DNA from 2 places in the Arthrobacter phoenicis genome. Region 1 is predicted to be linked to the other one. Evidence: riboswitches for the same ligand, from Rfam matches in the RefSeq annotation. Region 1 holds a riboswitch; the other holds the start of a gene.
What was found. A riboswitch is a leader RNA that binds a small molecule or an ion and turns the genes downstream of it on or off. The one in region 1 is predicted to bind cyclic di-AMP.
Positions count from the first base shown of each region.

Region 2: linked by a shared signal. The riboswitch ahead of ABC337_RS16095 (NlpC/P60 family protein) and the one ahead of ABC337_RS05355 (aggregation-promoting factor C-terminal-like domain-containing protein) in region 1 are both predicted to bind cyclic di-AMP.

Region 1 covers NZ_JBDFMK010000001.1:1,171,431-1,174,628, forward strand. The annotation lists gene ABC337_RS05345 (IS3 family transposase) at 1-645, opposite strand, end outside; gene ABC337_RS05350 (transposase) at 609-1,031, opposite strand; cyclic di-AMP (ydaO/yuaA leader) riboswitch at 1,298-1,480, shown strand; gene ABC337_RS05355 (aggregation-promoting factor C-terminal-like domain-containing protein) at 1,479-2,231, shown strand; gene upp (uracil phosphoribosyltransferase) at 2,352-2,987, opposite strand; gene ABC337_RS05365 (phosphatase PAP2 family protein) at 3,000-3,198, opposite strand, start outside.
Region 2 covers NZ_JBDFMK010000001.1:3,393,914-3,397,111, forward strand. The annotation lists gene ABC337_RS16080 (GNAT family N-acetyltransferase) at 1-79, shown strand, start outside; gene ABC337_RS16085 (DNA alkylation repair protein) at 119-751, shown strand; gene ABC337_RS16090 (hypothetical protein) at 780-1,031, opposite strand; cyclic di-AMP (ydaO/yuaA leader) riboswitch at 1,165-1,359, shown strand; partial or broken gene ABC337_RS16095 (NlpC/P60 family protein) at 1,362-2,130, shown strand; gene ABC337_RS16100 (dihydrofolate reductase family protein) at 2,171-2,800, opposite strand; gene ABC337_RS16105 (cupin domain-containing protein) at 2,810-3,187, opposite strand.

The sequences.
Region 1 (3,198 bases):
GGCCCGCATCGGGGCCCCGTTATCGGCGTGCAGGACCGTGGGGCTGTGGTGGTTTCCGGTGACGGCGTCCCGGATCAGGGCGGCGGCGAGGGCGGCTGTTTCGGTGTGTTCAACCCGGTGCCCGACGACCTTGCGGGAGTAGACATCCATGATGGTGTAGAGCCGGTAGGTGTGTCTCCCGGGCCCGTGGAGCATCGTGATGTCCCAGCTCCAGAGCTGGTTCGGGGCGTCCGCGTTCAGGACAGGTTTGACCCGTTGCCGGGAGCCGGTGCCGCCGCGTTGAACCCGGCGGTCCCCGTTTTGCCCGTGCGCGGCCACGATCCGGTGGGCTGAGGCGATCGAGAAGGAACAGCGCCCGGAATCGAGCATCCGGTAGTAGGCCTGGGTGACCGAGAGGTTCCCGTAGTCCTCGGAGTTGAGCCGTTCCATGAATTCCTTAGCCTCAGCCGTGCTGATCCGGTTCGGGTAGGCCCGGCCCTTATGCGGGAGGGTGACTCCGGCGGGAGGAGCGGGGTTCAGATGCCGGTACCAGGTGGTGCGGTGAAGACCGAGCAGGGCGCAGGTCCTCACCGCTGACCAGCCGGCCGAGACCAGGTGCCCGGCAAAGGTCAGGGCGATTCCTTTCCAGACTTTGGGATCAACCATTCGGGCCGGCCCGGGTCCGGGTCCGGAAGGTGCGGGTCCGTTGCCGCCGCGCTCCTGGCCATCGCGTCCAAGAGCGCGGAAGCTTTTCCCAGAATGTCCACCGCGGCCTCGGACCGGGCCAGTTTGGCTTTAAGGATCTCGTTCTCTCTCAAGACCCGTTTGAGCTGTTGCTTATCTCCGGCATTCAAGCGCTGGTCCTCACTTCCTGGCGCGGCATTGGACCTCAACTCCCCGGCCTCACGCTGCCGGACCCAGAGCCGAAGAGTTCCATCGGTGATGCCGACCGCCCTGCTGAACGCGGTCCTGGAACCGCGTTCAAGGCACTTGTCGTACTCCTCGAGAATCGCGTGTTTCTGCGCGAGAGTGAAGTGGCTCCGGTTAGACACACGCGAAGGGATCACAAAATCCATTACGGACCTTTCCCCGCCCCGAACGCCCGACCGTGAACGACAGGAAACCTGTCACACAACAGCCTGACACACAGGGTCCAGGCGTCGAGCGTGCAGGGAACCGTCGAAACGGCCCGAAAACCGGACCCCGGCCACCGCGAATCGGCAACCAGCCACACCGCGGCGTTACCTAAATGTGACATGCGAGAGAAAGTCCGGTACCGTTTTTATGGTGCGGCCATCGATCTGGCCGCATATCCGGGTCTGACGCCAAACTCTGCCGCTTCCCGGATTCCATGGATTGAGGCAGAGACGGGGAACCCAGAGTTCCCGGGCACCTGCATCCATGCACCCCTTGGGGTTAAGCCGACTCGTTGATGATCCGAGCGGCCGGATTTCTCATCCGAACCCGACAGCTAACTCCGTAGGCGTTGAGAGGCGAACATGACTGAACACAAGGCACCCGTGCGCCTAAAAGGCGCTAAACGCACCTCCTCGGCCGACGTCGCGCGCCACCGCGCCGACCCGGCCCAGGGCTCGGCCACCCGAGGCCGCACCACCTTTGGCTCCAAGGGCAAGCTCACCGCCGTCGCGCTGACCGCGGCTGCCGTGCTGCTGGGCGCCGGCGCCGCGGGCCAGGCCACCGGCACCACCGCCCCGGCCGCGACCGCAACCCAGGCCCCGAGCCTGCAGCTCTCCGATCTGGAACGGCTCGGCAACTACACCCCGGCCACGGCGCCGGCCAGCGTCGAAGCCCAGGCCTCCAAGGTCACCCCCGAGACTCCGGCTCCGGCCGCGTCCACCCCCGCTCCGTCCACCCCGGCTCCCGCACCGGCCGCTCCGGCCCCCGCCGCGGCACCCGCCCCGGCCCCGCAGCCGGTGGCCGTCGACGATCCCGCCGGCGCCCAGGCCTACGCCGCCTCGCAGCTGCCGGCCCACGGCTGGGCCCCGAGCGAGATGCAGTGCCTGATGAAGCTCTGGACCCGCGAGTCGGACTGGAAGACCACGGCCACCAACCCCTCCAGCGGTGCGTACGGCGTAGTCCAGTCCCTCCCGGCCGAGAAGATGGCCAGCGCCGGCGCGGACTACATGACCAACTACCGCACCCAGATCAACTGGGGCCTGCAGTACGTGCAGGAACGGTACGGCTCCCCCTGCGGCGCCCTGAACTTCCACTACGCGAACAACTGGTACTAAGCCGCTAGAAGCTGCAGCCACGTCGCGCAGACACAGCAAAGGCACCGATCTTCTCAGATCCGGTGCCTTTGCTGTGTCCCGGGTAGCCCGGGCGAGTCCTCGAAAGGATGCGTAAGGGCGCTACCCGGCGATGCCGTAGAGCCGGTCGCCGGCGTCGCCCAGGCCGGGGACGATGTAGGACTTCTCGTTGAGCTTCTCGTCGATCGAGGCCAGAACGATCGTGACGTTGGCATCGGAGAGCTCTTCCTCCAGCTTGGCCAGGCCCTCGGGGGCGGCCAGCAGGCAGATGCAGGTGACGTCGGAGGCGCCGCGCTTGAAGAGGAACTTGATCGCCTCGCGCAGGGTGCCGCCGGTGGCCAGCATCGGGTCCAGGACGAAGATCTGACGGTCGGTCAGGTCCTCGGGGAGCCGCTCGGCGTAGGTGATGATGTCCAGGGTTTCCTCGTCGCGGGCCATGCCCAGGAAGCCGACCTCCGCGGTGGGGACCAGCTTGGTCATCCCCTCGAGCATGCCGAGGCCGGCGCGGAGGATCGGGACCACCAGCGGGGTGGGCTTGGTGAAGGCCGTACCGATGGTGGTGCTGACCGGGGTCTCGATGGTGACCGGTTCGGTGCGCACGTCGCGGGTGGCCTCGTACGCCAGCAGCGTGACCAGCTCTTCGGTGAGCTGGCGGAAGACGGGTGACGGGGTGTTCTTGTCCCGCAGAACGGTGAGCTTATGGGCCACCAGCGGGTGGTCGACAACGAGAGTGCGCATGGGTCAAAACTATCATCCGGACGCTTCGGACCGCCCCCGCCCGCCGGGGGTCCCGGCGTCGTCCGCCACCCTGCGAGCAGGCGCGGTTCCGGCGTCGTGGTGCCCGTCCGGCGCCCTCTCCCGCAGGTGCTGGTCATTGTCGAAGGTGGGTGCCGGGCCGGTCCGTTCCCGGTGTCTGATCACGTGGAACAGCCGGTGCGCCAGGATCACG
Region 2 (3,198 bases), 2.2 Mb from region 1:
CGGCCTGATGTCCTACGGGCCGCTCGCCGGGCAGTGGCGGGACACCGTCCTGATGGAGTACCGCAGCCCGGACCACTAGCCGGACGCGGGCTCACGGCCGGTGCGGAAGAATGGGACGGTGAGCGAGGCCGGTGACTTCATAGACGCGACCCTGCAGCGCGAGAGTTCCTGGCAGCGCGCCGAGGCCGATCAGGACCGCTTCGGGCTCGGGCTCTCGATTTACGGTGCCTCCGTTGGCGCGGTCCGGGGCACCGTCCGGGACGCGCTCCGCCGGCATCGGGAGCTGGACCGGGACGGTCTCACCGCGCTCAGTTCGGAACTGTGGGCCGTGCCCGTGTTCGAGCGCCGCCTGGCCGCCGTCGTGCTCCTGCAGTCGGCCCTGCGGCACCTGGACAATTCGGACCTGACCCGGATCGAGGGCTTCCTCCGCGGCGCGCACCTGCCCGACCTCGCGGACCCGCTGGCGGTTGACGTCGTGGGGCCGCTCATCGTCGGGCTCGACGGGCAGGCCCGGTCCCGCGCCGAGGCCGTCCTGGACCGGTGGCTCCGCGACCCCGACCCCTGGCTGCGCCGCGCTGCCCTGCTGGCTCCGCTGCGGGAACTCCGCAAGCGCGAGGGGGACTGGGCGCGGTTCCGGCGCCGTGCGGCCCTGGCCAACGGCACTGCGTATGGCGGCCCCGACGGCGGGGCGGCGGAGATCGTGAGGGCCGCCGTCGAGCGCGTCGAACGGGAAGCGGGCGGCGAAACCTAGGGATGGTGGCCGCGCGAAGCGGCGGGTCTCAGGCGGGCCGGCGCTCGACGACGGCGTAGGCCTTGCCGTCCAGGAACTCCCAGTCCGTCACCACCATGAAGCCCAGCGCGTCCACCCTGTCGTTTAGTACGTGCAGGTCGAAACCGCCGTCGCGCGGCTCGGCGTCCCAGGTGGCGACGTGGATCTCCTTCCCCTCGAGAACCAGCAGCTCGGTGTTCACGTCGAAGTCTTCCTGCGGCTGATCGCTCAGCTGGCAGATCGCGACACAATGGAGATTCATCGGACCCTCCGCTCGGGACATGGTGGGATCATCGTAGCCCCGCCGGGACGCCTCCGCCGTTACCTTAATGTGACATTCGGGAGGATGGCCGTTACCGTGGAGAGGTGCCCGTTGGTTTCCGAGACGGGCGCCCCCGGACCGATTGCCTAACTCTGCCGCGGTCCAGGGCATCCTCGCAACCAGCTGGCAGAGACGGGGAAACCAATCGCGACCTGCCCACGGGCGGGTCTTGGGGTGAAGCCGCGCAGTGTCCGCCCAGACGGACCCGCGGCCGGGTGTCTCCCATCCGAATCCGACAGCTCACCTCGCAGGCTTTGGGAGAGGTACATTATGACTTCACGCTCTACTGACGCGCGCCCCGGCACCACCGCAACCACCGGTCGGGGTGCCGCCTTCGCCGCGGCGACCGGCACCGTGGGCCGGCAGGCTGCCGTCGTCCTCGCCGCCTCCGGCCTGGTCCTGACCAGCGGCATGGCGGCCAACGCCGCCGGCAACGTCCCCGCCGAACGGGAATCCGCACCCGTCTCGCACGCCGACGTCGCCGGCAAGGTTTCCGCCCCGGTGACCGCCGACTCTGCCGTTCAGATCAGCTTCGACCGCCCGGCCGTCGCCACCACCCCGGCGCCCGTCGTCGAGGCCCCGGCTCCGGCTCCGGCCCCTGCCGCCGCGCCCGCGGTGGCCAAGGCCCCCGTGGCCCAGGCCCCGGCCGCCCCGGTGGCGAAGGTGACCGTCCAGGCCGCAGCCCCGGCGCCGGCTCCGGCCGCCGCCCCCCGCCGGTGGCGTCAACGCCGCCATGCTTTCCGCCGCGTACAGCCAAATCGGCATCACGCAGGACTGCACCGCGATGGTGGAGAAGGCGCTCGGCGCCGCAGGCATCCCGGTGGGCGACCTCGGCCCGCAGCAGTTCCTCAACTACGGCAAGGTCGTCTCCGACCCGCAGCCGGGCGACATGATCGTCCAGTCCGGCCACGTCGCCATCTACGCCGGCAACGGCCAGGCGATCAGCGGCGGCATGAACGGCTCCAACCAGACGATCGTGCACCCGCTGTCCTGGCTGACCGCCACCGGCAGCGTGACCTTCGTCCGCGCCGGAGCCTAACCCGCGCGTTCAGCAGTACCGGACCGGCGTCCGGCAGCCCTCACGGCTGCCGGGCGCCGGTTTCGTTGTCTGAGGTTTCGTCGTCTGCGGTTACGCTGTCTGCCGCGTCGTTGTCGGCCGCGTACCGCAGGAGGACCACGCCGTTGCCGAACGCCCGGCTCTCAAGCAGCGTCAGGCCGGTGGGGGAGTCTGCGGCCTTGAACAGCGGCGTTCCGCGGCCCACCAGCACCGGGTGGACGTAGATCCAGAACTCGTCGATCAGCCCGAGCCGGCGGAAGGAGTCGGCCAGCTCCGCCCCGCCGAGGGCCAGGTCGCCGCCGGGGGCGGCCTTGAGCGCCCGCACCTGCCCGGCGTCGACCTCGCGCACCACCGTGGTGTTCCAGCCGGCCTCCGGCAGCGTGCGGGAGTAGACGTACTTGGGCATCTCCCGCCAGATGGCGGCGAAGTCCGCGACGGCGGGAGGGCAGTCAGGGTCCTGGTCCGCCGTCGGCCAGTACCCGGCCATCAGCTCATAGGTGACCCGGCCGTCCAGGAACGCGCCCATGGTGCGCAGCTGGTCGTTGAAGTGCTCATGCAGTTCGGCATCCACCCGGTGCCAGCTGATGTCCGCGTGCGGGCCCTCCATGAAGCCGTCGAGGGAGACCTGGAAGGACAGGATGATTTTCCGCAAGGATCCGTCCTATCCGCCGGGCTTCGCAAAGCCCGCGGCACTGACGAATTCAATCCCCACGAACGCGTCCCCGCCCTCGACCCACGCGTCGTGCCCCGGCGGGATGGTGTAGGAGTGGCCGCCGGCGATCTCCACCCGGTTGCCGTCGGTGGTCTCGACGGTGAGCCTGCCGGAGACGCAGAAGCCGACGTGGCTGAGCTGGCACATCTCGGTGTGGACCACCGGCTTGATGCAGTCGGACCAGCGCCAGCCGGGCTGGAACGTGAAACGGCCGATCGTGTAGTCGTCGAGGGTGACGATATCCACCTCGGTCTTGTCCGGGCGGCGCTTCTCGTCCGGTGTGTTGTGGGACTTCACCTGCAACTGGGAAACAGCGACAGCAGGCATTGCTCTGCCTC